3 regions of the Kurthia populi genome follow, and region 2 is predicted to be linked to each of the others. Evidence: predicted binding sites of a transcription regulator. Region 2 holds the regulator's gene; each other region holds the start of a gene.
The links. The regulator LexA, encoded in region 2, represses DNA repair genes until DNA is damaged. The targets are predictions, from matches to a motif close to CGAACATATGTTCG.
Positions count from the first base shown of each region.

Region 1: the regulator LexA is predicted to act here: its motif matches at 3,142-3,155, upstream of ruvA (Holliday junction branch migration protein RuvA).
Region 3: the regulator LexA is predicted to act here: its motif matches at 3,441-3,454, upstream of addB (helicase-exonuclease AddAB subunit AddB).

Region 1 is NZ_JBHUOR010000137.1:13,182-18,916, reverse strand. Features, by position in the region: gene obgE (GTPase ObgE) at 1-1,107, shown strand, start outside; gene ACFSY7_RS17435 (ACT domain-containing protein) at 1,126-1,581, shown strand; gene pheA (prephenate dehydratase) at 1,598-2,461, shown strand; gene ACFSY7_RS17425 (transcription repressor NadR) at 2,508-3,035, opposite strand; gene ruvA (Holliday junction branch migration protein RuvA) at 3,184-3,804, shown strand; gene ruvB (Holliday junction branch migration DNA helicase RuvB) at 3,821-4,825, shown strand; gene queA (tRNA preQ1(34) S-adenosylmethionine ribosyltransferase-isomerase QueA) at 4,846-5,735, shown strand, end outside.
Region 2 is NZ_JBHUOR010000033.1:13,346-19,080, forward strand. Features, by position in the region: gene ACFSY7_RS05955 (5'-nucleotidase C-terminal domain-containing protein) at 1-67, opposite strand, end outside; gene ACFSY7_RS05960 (5'-nucleotidase C-terminal domain-containing protein) at 88-1,329, opposite strand; gene ACFSY7_RS05965 (hypothetical protein) at 1,753-2,202, shown strand; gene lexA (transcriptional repressor LexA) at 2,303-2,923, opposite strand; gene yneA (cell division suppressor protein YneA) at 3,083-3,388, shown strand; gene ACFSY7_RS05980 (DUF896 domain-containing protein) at 3,461-3,706, shown strand; gene tkt (transketolase) at 3,910-5,735, shown strand, end outside.
Region 3 is NZ_JBHUOR010000142.1:69,919-75,653, reverse strand. Features, by position in the region: gene addB (helicase-exonuclease AddAB subunit AddB) at 1-3,374, opposite strand, end outside; gene ACFSY7_RS19445 (TVP38/TMEM64 family protein) at 3,481-4,104, opposite strand; gene ACFSY7_RS19440 (PDZ domain-containing protein) at 4,268-5,419, opposite strand; gene ACFSY7_RS19435 (redoxin domain-containing protein) at 5,508-5,735, opposite strand, start outside.

The sequences.
Region 1 (5,735 bases), on a different contig from region 2:
CGCCATTTCAAAGCACAAAACGGTGAAAATGGGATGAGTAAAAACGCGCACGGTCGCGGTGCGAAACCATATGTTGTTCCTGTTCCACCAGGTACGGTTGTAACAGAAGAAGGCACTGGCCGAGTAATTGCCGATTTAGTTGAAGATGGCCAAGAAGCAATTATCGCTCGCGGTGGACGCGGTGGTCGTGGGAACTCTCGTTTCGCGACACCTGCAAATCCAGCGCCAGAATTATCTGAAAAAGGTGAGCCAGGACAAGAACTTAATGTTATATTAGAGTTAAAAGTTTTAGCAGATGTTGGTTTAGTTGGTTTCCCAAGCGTTGGTAAATCAACATTATTATCCGTTGTATCATCTGCAAAACCGAAGATTGGTGCTTATCACTTCACAACAATCGTTCCAAACTTAGGAATGGTACAAGTTGGCGAAGGTAAATCATTCGCAATGGCGGATTTACCAGGTCTAATTGAAGGTGCAGCACAAGGTGTCGGCTTAGGTCATCAGTTCCTACGTCATATCGAACGTACACGTGTTATCGTACATGTTATTGACATGAGTGGTATGGAAGGTCGCGACCCGTATGAAGACTACTTAACAATCAATAAAGAGTTAGAAGAATATAACTTACGCTTAACTGAGCGTCCTCAGCTGATTGTTGCTAACAAAATGGACATGCCAAATGCGGAAGAAAACTTAGAAGTATTCCGTAAAAAAATTGGTGATGAAGCGAAAGTTTTCGCAATTTCAGCTATTTCTCGTCAAGGATTACAAGAACTACTTTACGAAATTGATGCGCTATTAGATGTAACACCTGAGTTCTTACTTCATGATGTTGAAGAAGAAGAAACAGATGCTACTGTTCTATACAAACACGAAGCGAAAGGTCCAGACTTCGTCGTATCACGCGATGAAGATGGCGCATTCGTATTAAGTGGCGATACAATTGAACGTCTATTCAAAATGACAGACTTCAGCCGTGAAGAATCTGTACGTCGTTTCGCACGTCAAATGCGTGGTATGGGTGTTGATGAAGCACTTCGCGATAATGGCATCGAAAATGGCGATACGGTACGAATCCTGAAATTTGAATTCGAATTTGTCGATTAGTGATAAGGGGGGAAAGACATGAAAAATGTAGCGGATCAACGTTACTATTTAGTTCGTGAAGATGTATTAACAGATGCTATGCAAAAAACTTTGCAGGCAAAACATTTGCTTCAAACAGGCTCAGTATCTTCAATTTGGGATGCTGTAAAAGAAGTCGATTTATCTCGTAGTGCTTTTTATAAGTATCGAGATGCTGTTTTTCCCTTCCACTCTATTGTGCAAGAACGCATTTTAACGGTTTTCTTACAATTAGAGGATCGTAAAGGAACGTTAGCTCGTTTGCTCTCCACAGTGACGGAGACGCATTGTAATGTGTTAACGATTCACCAAACGATCCCTATCCAAGGAAGAGCGAATGTCACATTATCTCTTGATGTAACGGCAATGGACGTAGAATTAGATGATTTATTACAAAATCTTAAAAAATTAGATTTTGTGGAATCAGCTGAAGTTATTAGTTCAGGAGCGTTATAACGAGAGGGGAATTTTCGTGGCAGAAAAAGAATGGGAAAATCGTGTGGCCTATTTAGGCCCTGAAGGTACATTTACGCATTTAGCAACAAAACGTTTGTTTGAAAACGATTGGTTGATTCCAGTAAAAACGATTCCTGAGTGTATAGAGGCTGTTTCGGAAGGGCAGGTAGATTTAGCTGTCGTGCCGATTGAAAACGCCTTAGAAGGAATTGTGCCACTTACAATCGACTATTTATATCATGAAGCAAATTTATTTGTAGCTGCTGAGATGGCGATTCCAATTGCACAACATTTGATGGTTAACAAAGCACAGCTAGATAACTGGGAAAACGTTGAACATATTTATTCACACTCACATGCACTTGCGCAGTGTCATAAATATTTATACTATCGTTTCCGTACAGTGCCGCAGGAAGCGCATTCCTCTACAGCAGCAGCAGCCAAATATGTGTCAGAGCATCCAGAGGAATGTGTCGCAGCAATTGCCAATGAGGCAGCGGCTGCACAATATGATTTAGCGATTGTTGAATCCAATATTCATGATTTTCATTTCAACCATACGCGCTTTTTCGTGCTATCGAAAAGTAATATTCGTGTCGAATCACTTACACATGATGAACAAGTTAAAACAACATTAATGGTGAAATTACCAAATGATAATCCAGGGGCACTGCATCAATTATTATCTGTGTTCTCATGGAGACGTTTGAATTTGAGTAAAATCGAATCTCGTCCTCTTAAAACGAAACTAGGAGAATATTTCTTCATTGTTGATGTGTTAGAAGATGAACGTGTACCGATGATGCAAGGAGCAATGGAAGAGTTACGTGCTCTGGGTTGTTCTGTTAAATCACTCGGAAGCTATTATATGTTTGAATAAAAAAAGAGTTCGCCTTTAGCAATTTGCTAGGACGAACTCTTTTTTATTAGTCTTCGACGATAAAGCCATGTAGGCGTAACTGTTGTTCAGCAGCATCTAATTTCTCTTCAGAGTCGGCTGTCAATGTGTGTAGGTGAGCGCCCTCTGTCAATTCAAGTAGCGGGGAGGCAGCAGTTTCACTCATGCGTTTTAAAAATTGTGTGACATCAAAGCGGCTCGAAACCATGATGGATGCAGTTAAGTCACCGTAAACTGGATGAACAATTGTCACATCTTTAACGGTAACACCTGCATCAACTAATAAATTCAATTCTTCTTCCGTTTGATCAGCACGATGATGACTAGCAATTTGACGTTCAACTATTTCTTCATGCGGCTGCACAAAATATAAGTAGCCCTGACTTGTGGCAATAATGGGTTCATTACGTGCTTTCAGTAGTGCCATATCATTAACAATAACTTGGCGTGATACGTTTGAACGTTTTGCTAAATCTGTACCTGTAATTGCGGCATGCTCTGTTTTTAGTAAATCGATTAGAAAGGCGCGACGTTCTTCGCCTAATAATTTTTTCATAATAATCACCTCTAAATACGTTTCGCATAATGTGCATACATAGTGTACCATTAAATATTAGGGATTCGCATTAAAACTGATAATGCGAGTCGTTTATGATAAAATGAGAATATGTGTTTGGATATTTTATTTAAAGGAGCAAACAATCATGTATGATTACATAAAAGGTGTTGTGACACGTATTACACCAGAATATATTGTGATGGAGCAAGGTGGAATTGGCTATCAATTGAATACACCTAATCCATATGCTTTTCATCAAAGCGAAGAGCTTGTACAAGTTTTTACGCATTTACAAGTGCGCGAAGATGCGCATGTATTATTTGGCTTCACATCACTTGAACAGCGTGAGTTATTCCGTAAATTAATCCAAGTATCGGGTATTGGTCCAAAAGGCGCGCTTGCGATTGTCGGAAGCGGCACGCCAAATGCGGTTGTGACAGCAATTGAGCAAGAAGATGAAAAATTCCTTGTGAAATTCCCGGGTGTCGGTAAGAAAACAGCGCGTCAAATGATTTTAGATTTAAAAGGCAAGCTCGATCAATTCCTTGAAAATATTGACCTTAAAAGTGCTGAAGATGAATTGCCTTTATTCGGCGTTAATGCGTATCAACATGAATTAGACGAAGCCATGCTAGCACTTGCTGCATTAGGCTATTCAGAACGTGAGCTTGAAAAAGTAACGAAAATTTTAGCAGATGATGAAAATTTAACGACAACAGAAGCTTATATGAAACAAGCACTGAAATTATTATTAAAGCAACAATAAGAGAGGAGGACGTTCGATGGATGATCGCGTCGTAACAGGAAGCGCTACAAATTTTGATGAGTCATTTGAATTATCGTTACGTCCACAAAATTTACAACAATATATTGGACAACAAAAAGTAAAAAAGAATTTAAAAATCTTTATTGAAGCCGCAAAAATGCGCGAAGAGTCATTAGACCATGTATTATTATATGGCCCACCAGGACTTGGTAAAACGACATTAGCAGCCGTTATTGCCAATGAGATGGGGGTTAATATCCGCATGACAAGTGGCCCTGCTATTGAACGTCCAGGGGATTTAGCGGCCATTTTAAGTGACCTTGAGCCGGGTGATGTGTTATTTATTGATGAAATTCATCGCCTACCTCGTTCGATCGAAGAAGTACTCTATCCTGCAATGGAAGACTACTGTCTCGATATCGTTGTCGGAAAAGGGCCAACTGCTCGTTCTGTACGCCTAGATTTACCACCATTTACATTAGTTGGGGCAACTACAAGGTCCGGCGCGCTATCTGCTCCACTTCGAGACCGTTTTGGTGTATTATTACGGTTGGACTATTATGATGAGGAAGCATTAGCCGAAATTGTAAAACGTAGTTCATCTTTATTTGACGTGGCGATTGACGACCAAGCTTCTGTTGAATTAGCTCGTCGCTCACGTGGGACACCACGTATTGCCAATCGTCTATTAAAGCGTGTACGAGATTATGCGCAGGTCATTGGAGACGGGGCCATTACAATTGATTTATCCAAAACAGCATTAGAGCTCTTACAGGTCGATCCATTAGGGCTTGACCATATTGATCGTAAATTGATGGAGACGATGATTGAACGCTTCCGCGGAGGTCCTGTAGGGCTTGATACAATTGCGGCAAGTATCGGTGAAGAGTCAATGACGATCGAAGATGTATATGAGCCGTATTTAATGCAAATTGGCTTTATTCAACGTACACCACGCGGACGTATGGCAACAGCGCCAGCGTACGAGCATTTTGGCTATAGCTACCCATCTGAAACTTAAAGAAAAGAAGGAACAAACTGATGAAATTAGAAGATTTTGATTACTACCTACCAGAAGAATTAATCGCGCAAGTACCACTTGAAAATCGTGCAGCGAGTCGTTTAATGGTATTAAATAAAGAAACAGGTGAAGTGGAACATCACCATTTCCCACATATTGTCGACGAATTAGAAAAAGGCGATTGCCTTATTTTAAATGACACACGTGTATTACCAGCTCGTTTAATCGGTGAAAAGAAAGACACTGGTGCACATATCGAAGTATTATTAATTAAACAAACTGAAAACGATGAATGGGAAACACTTGTAAAACCAGCAAAACGTATTAAAGAAGGTACCGTTGTATCATTTGGTAATGGCTTATTAACTGCTACATGTACAAGTGAAATGGACCATGGTGGCCGTAAATTTAAATTTGACTATGAAGGAATTTTTATCGAAATTCTAGAAAAATTAGGTACAATGCCTCTTCCTCCATACATTCACGAGAAATTAGATGACCAAGAGCGCTATCAGACTGTATACTCTAAAGAGTTGGGTTCTGCGGCTGCACCAACAGCAGGTCTACATTTCACAGAAGAAATTCTAGATGCAATCCGCGCAAAGGGTGTAGAAGTTGCTTTCGTGACACTTCACGTTGGTATCGGTACATTCCGTCCTGTTAGTGTTGATAATATCGAAGAACATGATATGCACGCGGAATTTTACAATCTTCCAGAAGATACAGCGAAAATTATTAATGATACAAAAGCGAATGGTGGTCGTGTTATTACAGTTGGTACAACGTCAACACGTACACTTGAAACAGTCGCTCAAAATAATAATGGCGAAATTGTCGCTGAATCTGGTTGGTCAAAAATCTTTATTTACCCAGGTTTTGAATACAAAGCAATCGATGGTATGGTAACAAA
Region 2 (5,735 bases):
CGTTGTACGTATAGTGTAGACCGGCTACTTCTAAGCCACGACCGCCTGAGAATTGCTCATTTAACACTTGAGTGATTTGAGCCCCTGTTAATGTCCAGTGTATAGGAAGTTCGAGAATGGTTGAACCTTTTGCGCAGCTTCCCATGTAATGATGTTTCGCCCATCTTTTACTGTTGCGACTAAATCGTCACGTACACCACCAGAGTTTGTGAATGCAAAATCGACATGACGTTCTAAATTTTTCATTAGGGCAAGCTGTGAGTCTGCTACTAAATTACCGACAGCTGAGCCTCCAATTTTAGCTATACGGACGCTTGATAAACGCTCTGCATCAAGTGTCGCAATTTGAGCGCGTGTCACAGTCGCTGTTAATTGAGCGGCATTTTGCACGATGCGATTCACATTTTTTACGACACTATTTTTATTAATTACTGTATTTGAGCGCGTGTAATTGTATTTTACAGTAGCTGCTGGCGTTTTCACGAAATCATTTGTTGTCGTGCTAATTTTACCTGTTGCGACATTGTATGATTTACCATAATCGAATGATTCGACAACGCGAATATTCTTTTTACCATAAAGACCATTAGCGAATGAATGACTATGTCCACCAAAGACAATATCAACAGAATGATTTGGTGCGATTTTATCTAATTTATCAATGATTTGTGTGACAGAACCGCCAACTTGTGCTTTGTTTGGCTTCGCTGCTTGTGTTTCGATTGTTTGATTCGATGTACCTGTATTTTCAGCGCCAGCATGAGCTAAGACAACAATGGCCTTTACACCTTTTTTACGTAGTACCTTATCGTATTTCGCAATGGCCTTTGCAGGATCTGTGAAGCTAAGATTTTTCGTATGTGTCGGCATAATTAATTGCTGTACATATGGGTCAACAACGCCGATAAAACCAACTTTTACACCATTAATCGTTTTAATTTCATATGGTTTAAAGCCAGAAATCGTTTTTTTCGACTTTTTATTGACGACATTTGCCGCTAAAAGCGTTGTGTTACTTTTTTCAATTTTATAACGACTTACAAGATCATAATTTGGTGTATCATATGTGGCTTTTTTTCCTTGAATCACGCGTAAAAATTCGTCTAAACCGTCATTTAATTCATGATTCCCAATGACACCAAGTTGGAAATTCATCGCATTTAAAATCGAAATGGTTGGATGATCTTGAAGCAAGCTAGAAATGGCAGGGCCACCACCTAAAATATCACCTGTATGTACAGAAATTGAGTTTGTATTGGCTGATTTTAAGTTATTTGTTTTCGCAAATGCTTGTTTTTCTTTTGATAAATTGTAAGCAAGAGAAGCCATGCCACCAATTGTTTTTCCTGCACTATTTGTATACGTGCTATCAATGTATCCGTTTAGGTCATTAATCCCTAAAAATTGTACAGGTACGTTCTTTGCTGTTGTTTTGGCATCAGCAGTTGTTGATAATGCACAGAACAGTGCGGCTGTCGCACTTAATGAAACTAGAAATTTCGAACGAATAATTCTAAAGTCCTCCTTATAAATTGTGTTATAGTGATAAAATAATTATGATTCAATATTTTTATTTTCACAATTATGATTTTAAATACATTTAAAAAAAGGAATTAAATGGAATTTTCAGTCCTGGTATATCGTCACAAATTGACCATAATTTAATAAGCAGGAGACGTATTTAACTAGCATGTTAGCGACAAGCATATAATAATAGAAGGTAGAAATAATCGTGTGAGAGGAAGCATTGAATTGACGACATGTTTAACGGCAGCGCCGGTAGTGAAAGTGTTTTTGGGGAATGAAGAAATTGGGGAGGTTCGATTGAAGCAGGAGCATCCGTTTTTAATGAAGGGACAGCGAACGTATCATGCTATTTATGAAGTGATGACGGCTAAACAACAGCTCATCGGAACTTTTCAGCCACATTTTATGGCAGTAGCGAAAGGTTATGAGCTCGTGTTACCGACATATGGCACCATCCTAGATACGACAACCATACGAGAGGGTTATTGTGCATCGATTCGCGGGACGACGTATGAAGTCCGCAGAGGACAACAAGTCTTTGAGTTTGTGATGGATAATTGTGTGAAAATGATGATAGAGGTGACGCATGTGATTCGATTAACCGCATTAGAAGAAGTAAGTGATGAGGAGCAATTAATCGTAGCCATGATTGCGATGAAGTTAGCTGCTACATAGAGTGGGAGAGGCGGAGACATTCTAGCCTCTTTTTTTGCGAAAGAAAAAAGAAGAGACTGACATGTCAATCTCCTCCTTATGACGAAATCATAAATGATTGTTACATCACTGTACGATATAAGCCAACTACTTTACCTAAAACAGAAACCTTTTCAACGATGATTGGCTCCATTGTGGCGTTTTCAGGTTGTAAGCGGAAGTGGTGCTCTTCTTTATAGAAGCGTTTTACTGTTGCTTCATTTTCTTCTGTCATCGCGACAACAATTTCACCGTTATTTGCAGATGATTGTTGTTTGACGATAACATAGTCACCATTTAATATGCCAGCCTCGATCATCGAATCGCCCATAATCTCAAGCATGAAAATATGGTCATCTGATGTCGCGTAAGACGATGGAATAGGGAAGTACTCCTCAATATTTTCAATTGCAGTTATCGGCATACCAGCCGTTACTTTTCCTACAAGTGGCACATGGAGTACGTCTTTTTTCTTAACGGCTTCATCCGCTGTATCTAATACCTCAATAGCACGTGGCTTTGTTGGGTCACGACGAATTAATCCTTTACTTTCTAAACGAGCTAAATGCCCATGCACAGTTGAACTAGATGCTAGTCCAACAGCCTCACCGATTTCACGTACAGAAGGTGGATACCCTTTTGTGCGGACCTCTTCTTTAATAAAAGCTAAAATGTCTTCTTGTCTCTTTGAAACTTTTTTCATTTTTTTCACCTCACCTAGTCTATACCTATCGTACTCCGAGTATAACAAATGCGAACAAACAATGCAAACATAAGTTCGAAAAAAATAGTTGACACGAATGTTTGTTCGTTTTAAAATAAGAACACATATTCCGAACGTATATTCGAAAGGGTGATTTTCGTGATAAAGTGGATGAAGAAAAATGGTGCAACAGCCGGTATATCAGCGATTGTAGTATGGAGTATGCTTCTAACAATACATGGACTTTTCGATACAACAGATTTTGGCATAATTCAAGTCGAAGATGGCGATACGCTGTGGACATTAGCGGAGCGTTATAAAGGCGATATGGACCGAGAAGATTGGATTTTATCAGTGAAGCGTGAAAATGCCATTTACGAGGACCGTCTATATGTCGGCGATGAGTTAAATGTGCCAAATGGCCACCACAACATAGAGCAAATCGAAGTCGCAACAAATAAATAAAGGCGAAATGCTTGCGTTTAGACCAATTTTTTCATACCTTTGTAGTAGTAGTATATGAAGGGAAGAAAAAATATGTTACCACAAGCAAAAATTAACCGCATCAATGCATTAGCGAAAAAGAAAAAAGCAGGTACACTAACACAGGAAGAAGCAAAAGAACAATCAGCACTTCGTCAAGAATACTTGCAAGCTTTCCGCGGCAATATGCGTCGTACAATTGAAAATGTTCGTGTCATGGACCCAGAAGGGAATGACGTCACACCGGACAAATTAAAACAAGTACAAGAAATCAAATCAAAATTAAATCGTCTTAACTAATGAATTCAGCAGCCGTTGTCAGACGTCTGCTGTTTTTTAATTCCTAGTTAGAAAAAAATTGAGTGATGTAATATTTTGAAAATTGGAATATTTTTTCATAGCGCTTACAATTGATTGAAAAATCATTGTATTCTTTACCAATTTTGACTAGACTGTAGGTAGTACAATATTTTGCTTATTTTAGAAAGGATGTCTATATTACAATGACGCAACAAGCAGATCAGTTAGCAATTAATACGATTCGTACTTTATCAATCGATGCGATTGAAAAAGCAAACTCAGGTCACCCAGGTTTACCAATGGGTGCAGCACCAATGGCTTACACGCTTTGGACAAAACAAATGCACCATAACCCTAAAAACCCAACTTGGTTCAACCGCGACCGTTTCGTTTTATCAGCAGGTCATGGTTCAATGTTACTTTACAGCCTTCTTCACTTAGGTGGCTACGGCCTTGAAATGGAAGAAATCAAAAGCTTCCGCCAATGGGGTTCTAAAACACCAGGTCACCCAGAATACCGCCACACAGCAGGCGTAGAAGCAACAACAGGTCCATTAGGTCAAGGGATCTCAATGGCCGTTGGTATGGCAATGGCTGAGGTACATTTAGCTGCAACATACAACAAACCAAACTACAATGTTGTCGATCACTATACATTCGCACTTTGTGGCGATGGTGATTTAATGGAAGGTGTTTCTGCAGAAGCAGCGTCACTTGCTGGTCACTTAAACTTAGAAAAACTGATCGTTTTATACGATTCAAATGACATCTCTTTAGATGGTGATTTAAATAAATCATTCTCTGACAAAACAGCAGATCGTTTCAAATCTTATGGCTGGAACTACATTTCAGTAGAAGACGGTACAGATGTTGAAGCAATCAATACTGCAATCGAACAAGCAAAATCACATAAAGGCCAACCAACTTTAATTGAAATCAAAACAGTTATTGGCTTTGGTTCTCCAAACAAATCTGGTAAATCAGATTCTCATGGTGCACCACTAGGCACGGACGAAGTAAAATTAACAAAAGCAGCTTACGGCTGGGATGGCGAAGATTTCTTCGTACCAGAAGAAGTATATACAACATTCAACGAAGCAGCTGAAGTAAATGGCGCACAAGTAGAAGCAAAATGGAATGAATTACTTGCAGGTTATAAAGCGGAATTCCCAGAACTTGCGACGCAATTTGAAAATGCCATCGCTGGTAAATTACCAGAAAACTTCGATGCAGATTTCCCTGTATACGAAGCTGGTAAATCAGTAGCGACACGTTCATCTTCAGGTGAAGTAATCAATGCTATCGCAAAAGCTGTACCATCATTCTTCGGTGGTTCTGCTGACCTTGCAGGCTCAAATAAAACAACAATCAAAGGCGCTGGCGATTTCTCAGCACAAACACCAGAAGGCCGTAATATCTGGTTTGGTGTACGTGAATTCGCAATGGGTGCAGCACTTAACGGGATGGCACTTCACGGTGGCTTAAACGTATTTGGCGGTACATTCTTCGTATTCTCTGATTATGTACGTCCAGCAATTCGTTTATCAGCACTTATGGGCTTACCTGTAACATATGTATTCACACATGACTCAATCGCTGTCGGTGAAGATGGTCCAACACACGAACCAATCGAACACTTAGCAGCATTACGCGCAATGCCAAACCTTTCTGTTATCCGTCCTGCAGATGCAACGGAATCAGCAGCAGCGTGGAAACTTGCGTTAGAATCAGAAACAACCCCAACGGCATTAGTGCTTTCTCGTCAAAACTTACCAGTTCTTGATGCAGATAAAGAAACGGTTTACGAAGGCGTTGCAAAAGGTGCATACGTTGTATCGCCAGCGAAAAAAGACGTAGCAGATGCGATTCTTATCGCAACAGGTTCTGAAGTAGGTTTAGCTGTTGAGGCACAACAAGCATTAGCTGCAGAAGGAATTGACGCACAAGTTGTCTCAATGCCTGATATGGCTCGCTTTGATGCACAAGATGCAGCTTATAAAGAAGCGGTATTACCAAAAGCAGTAACAAA
Region 3 (5,735 bases), on a different contig from region 2:
CATGCTGTTTTTTGTTTCATACGATACGGACTAATCGACGTATCACCTTTTAAAATGCCTTGTCCCGCTATTTTATGCTTTTGACGGACGAATTTTTGAAGGTCACCCATATCTTTTTCATTAATGACTGAGCTCCAGCTTGCGGATGTCGAGCCATCCTTTTTTAAGTAAGCCGGGATAATATGAGAACGACCACCATTGTCCGCTAAGTTTTCATCCATTTCAACGAGCACATCTCGATTATCAAGCAGTAGGCCCTTCATTTTGAAGTCCTTCAATACTTCCTGCTCCTGCGCGTCATTACTCAGTACAGCATCCGCTTTTAACATGGGATTGTGGACGTGAATATATAATACACCGCCTGCCTCCGCATGAAGTGGTAGCCATTCACTTGAATTTGTCATCGCAACATCTAAATACGTCAGCATTTGTAGCGATAGCCCATGATAGACATCATTTAAGTCTAATTTTTGCGCAGAAGATTTATAGTCAATCACACGAATATACGGCTTATTATTCACTTCTGTCGCATCAATACGGTCGATTCGTCCACGCATTTGTAGCTTATGCTCATTATCAAGCTGAATAACAAGCGGTGGGAGCATATCGCCCTGTCCTGGACCAAAGGCAGCTTCAATAGCAATTGGCTTAAAGCCCGTCGTTTTAGCATGATTCGCTAGCGACAGCATCGTACGCTCAACGATTTGTGTCAGTTTACGCATAATATAACGATAGCGCGCCGTGCTAAGTAAAATTTTGTGATACAGCATCGGTACAATTTCCGCCACTGCTTCTTGCGAAAGTTTACGGCATTCCTCAACAGACAACTGTCCCCAAGTCAGACCGAGTGCCTCTGTTTTTTCTGAAATGTATTTAAGCGCCGCATGGAATAAATCACCGATAGTTGGCGTTTCGAGGCGGTATTCTTTACGTTCCTCTAAATGCAGTCCATAGGTCGTGAAATGTGAGAATGGACAGCTATAATATTTTTCAATACGCGATACACTCGAAATAATGTCTTTTCCATATAATTCACGTGTATATTCTGGTGTTAGATTTTCAGCGCGATTATGCGTAATAAGTGGCCGCATCAAACGCTTCAGTACATCTTCCCAGTAGGGATCATTCTGATAATATTCCTTCAGTGCAGCCCATGCCGGTGTTAGTGCATCTTGGTCATAGTACTGCTTACGAAGCTGAATCATTAAATACGCGAGAGCCGTACGTGGGTGTGCGATATAATGCCAGTCATCCTCGGTATCAAGCGATTCCTCGGGGCTCATATAAATATAGCGCTCCTCTAAGCCCGGTACGAGATCATGAATTTTCTTCAAATAGGTCGACGGCAAGACACTTTTCCCTTCACTATCTGCCATCGTATAGCTAATAAATAATTCATGCGATGCTACGGTAAATGCACGGTAGGCGATAAAATTTTCCTCAAGTAAACGCTCACGAGAGGTTGGTGCAATCTCATTCCCCGTGCGCTCAAACCACTCGCGCTCCGTATCTGCTAGCAAGCCTTCACGGTCGATACGCTGCGGGTAAACTCCTTCATTCATGCCAATGACAAATACTGCTTTCATATTCATTAAACGCGCTAAATCTGCCGTTACGACTGTCACCTCATCAATTGACGGTGGAATGCGTGAAAACTCAAGTGAATCCAGCCCCTCATCTAAAATTTCAATGAATTCATCAAGCGTTAATTCCACATCGCCAAACATTTCGACGAATTGGTCGAGCACATTCACCCATTCATTCCATGCCTGCTCATGCTCGGTCGCCGCAAGGAGCTTGCCATGCGCATTTTCATAATCTTTTAGCTCTTGTAGCTTCGCAAAAATCGCTAATTCATCAATGAACGTGTATAAAATTTCTGCATAGGCCCGGCCCGTATGTGCTTGCTCTAATTGCTGCTGTAGCTGGTGCAGCGGTTCACGTACAAGTACACGTACCGCTTCAATTTCTTGCTGGAATGCACGCTCTTCATCGGTTTGCTTTGTTGTGAAAAATTCTAAGCCACGGTATTTTTTATACACCCAGCGAATATCATCAAACCAGCGCTCGCCATAAATCCCTTGTGCCATCACAAAGTTTTCTAACCGATCTGCACGCTCGCGCCAAATTTTCTTATCTGCATGTAATGGGAAAAATAAATCCGTCTTAATCGCACGGAAAATCGGCTCATACTTCCAATCCGTTTGAATGCTCTCTAAAATCGAGCGACTAAATTCAATGAGCGGGTGATGCAGCATTGGTTTCTTTTGGCTAATGAAAAACGGAATGTCATATTGCGGAAAAATGGTGGATAGCAGTGGATCATACTGCTCTGCCTGACGGTAAATAATCGCCATTTCATTGTAGGCAATGCCCTCATGTGACAGCGTCCGAATTTTTCGCGCGACCTCATGGATTTCCGCATGAGGATTAACGGCTGCCGCAATATCGAGATGCGCTGTCGTTTTCGCCTGCTTCGGATGATAGTGCTCAAACTGCGATTCAATCGTTTGAAGCGTATCATTGCTATAGCGCATCGTCTGCGTTAAATGGACATCTGGTTTCACTTCAATACCGTTTGAAAACGCGACATCTTTTAAGCGACGTGCTGTATTTGCCGGCTCATAAAATAACGCCTGCTCATCATCTGCATCAAACTCCTGCTCAAATGGTAGTGCTATCGTGACATTTTTTGCGGTCGCAAGAAGCTCTTGCACAAGATCAAACTCCTGCGTGGTAAACGACATAAAGCCATCAATATAAATTGATGCCTCGCGAATCATCGTCGAATGGACTAATTTTTGTTGAAGTAGTGGTAAATAACCCTCGCTATCGACATAGGTCGTCCCCAGTCGCTCCTCAACTGCTGCCTGAATTAATTGAATATCATGCACCTTATCTTGCAATGTGCGCGGTGCGTCTAATTGGTCGAACTCACGTTGAATCAATGCCATCTTGTCGCCATTGACGCTATAGCGGCTTAATTCCTTTAATAGTTGCTCCATTTCTTCTGTAAAGCCACGTTTATCCGCAGCTTTCCCGAAAAGACGTAGCTTATCTTTATTTTCTTCTAGGACACTTTTTAGTAGCATGCGGTAACCAAAGCCATTGAGCTCCTGACGGCTAATCCCACCTGCCTCCTGTAAAATGCGCCATGCTAATCGCTTAAATGATGTGACCTGCACGCGAATTGTTCCGCGTGATTCCCCAGCCATCCACGTTAAATTGCGTTCACTTGAAAATGACATTTGGTCTGGAACAACCATAAATATCGGCGCCCCAAGTGGTTCTTTATTGACTACATCCATGATTTCGCGTTCCATGAAATATGTTTTGCCAACGCCTGCTCGCCCTGAAATGACACGTAAAGCCATCGTACTCCCCCTCTAAAACGTAATTACCTTTATTATACATGGACTTGCCTGTATTCGCACAAAATAAGAACGTATATTCGCTTATTTCTCAAAATAAAAAAACCTTCTAGTCATCAGAAGGTTTTTTCTGTTTATTATTCAAGTCCTGCGCCATCTTCGCATTCATTCGCTTTTCAGCATATTTACCGCCGCCCCACATAATCAAAATGACGAGCACGACAATAATCGAGCGTTCGGGCTGCGTAATTAACGCACGTAAATCCGAACCAATCCAGCTAATAACAAGGAGCTGGATGATTTTTGCTAACAAAATCGTAACGAAATAATGCTTCTTTTTTAATTTTGATAAGCCGGCCACAACATTGACAATAGACGTTGGTGTAAACGGAAAGCATAGCAACACAAAAAGCGGTGTAAAGCCATGATATTCCACCCATTTAATAAGTTTTGTAACGGCTTTACGCTCTGTAATAAAACGAAAAACCTTGGCGTGACCAAATCGTCTTACAAGTAAGAAAACGCAGTACGCTCCGGCTACAGAACCTGTCCAAGATAATAAAAAGCCCATCCACATACCATATGCAGACGCATTTGCGACGACAAATGCCGCAAGTGGTAGTACCGGTAAAAATGCTTCAAAAAATGGCAATAAGAATGCCAGCAGCATCCCGATAAGTTGATGTTGCTGGGCAACGGCTTGAAAATTTTCTACAGTCAACCACGCTGGCATAGCCTTGCCCCCTTCGTACATAACCTCTAATCATAGAGCGTTTTACATCGTTAAAAGTTTCTACATTGTTTATTTTATTATAGCGGGAATCCTTCTTTATTTTCAAAAAATAGAGGTGATTCCATAAAAAAAGAAAGGCGTTGGAATAGCCTCTCCACCGGTATTATTTCAGCACAATTAAGCCAATTCGGAAATGATCATGGCGGAAAATAACATGCTGACGAATACGAATTTCATTTTGCGCATCTAGCACTTCAATAAGACAATGTGCCGCATTGATTTGCAATGCCTCATAAAGCTCCGTCTCTGTTTTTACAGGTATGCCATTGACGCGGCGAATAATTTCACCGACCTCGATGCCCATCGCTTCAGCTGGTGACTCTGGTAAGACAGCTGCAACTACAACGCCTGCATCTTGAGGCGTCACCGCAAATTGCCCTTTACGCTCACGTACAGAATAAATAATCGAAATTAACGCGCGACCAACAAATGCGACCGCAACTGCCGCAATGCCCATAATCGGGAAGAAAATTGCCAAAATCGCTTCAATCAATACGAGTACACCAAGCAACTGAATCGTCGCACCGACTTGCGGATAAAAAGCCTTCGCAAGCATTTTACGGGCACGTTGCTGGAAGCCAATAACGACTGGGAATAACACAAGTCCATACGTTTCGCCACCTAATGACAGTTGTGGCCAAAACGGGGCCCAGTCTGGAATCGCGCCACCCGGAATAAAGAATACGACAGGTAAAATCCAAATACGCTTCGATAAATACGTCACTGCACGCAAGCCACGTGCTGTCGTTTGTAGACGAGGCGACGCATTATTCGCTGCATATTTTCGTACAAGCTGCCCTTCAATCAGCAATACAAGTGCGATAATCAGTGGCACTGAAATCAATAAATTTTTATGCATCACTGTCGCATCAAATTGCCAGCCCAAAATCGACCATGACCAATCGTACATATACGTTAGCCAAATCGCGGTAAATGCGACCGCAAAGCCGTATGCCGCAGATGCTAAATGATAATAAAATGAAATAACACCGACTAGCATCACAAGCGTTACAAGCACTATGTATTCAACCGGTAAAACGATGCCTACGATGATACTAATGAGTGAGAAAATGAGCGCCATTGCCCATCCTTCTTTTAATAAATAAACAGCCTCATACATGCCCCAGTGAATACGTCGATTAAACGATTTTCGTTCATTAATCACACGACGATACCCAATAAGGATACAAAATAAAATCGCCACATACAGTAGCGGATTCATGAAGAGTCTGCCGATACCTTTTGCTATCTCCACAACGATATCCAGTGTGATTCACCTCGCCTTAATGTAAATTATTAACTGTTTCTATTGTAACAAAGTGAACCTCTTTAGGCGAACGAACTTAGCGCATTTCGTTAAATATCTGTTGTAATTGCGCTGAACTTACGCCACCTTCAACTTTTTTATGAATGATTCCGTCCGCATCAATGAAATATGACGTTGGAACCGCTGCGATTTGGTACACTTTACTTACTTCATCCATCGCATCTAGCACCGTCTTAAATGGCATCTCATATTTTTCAACAAATGCTTCCACTGGTGCGCTCCCAGTCTCTGTTGACGTTAAATT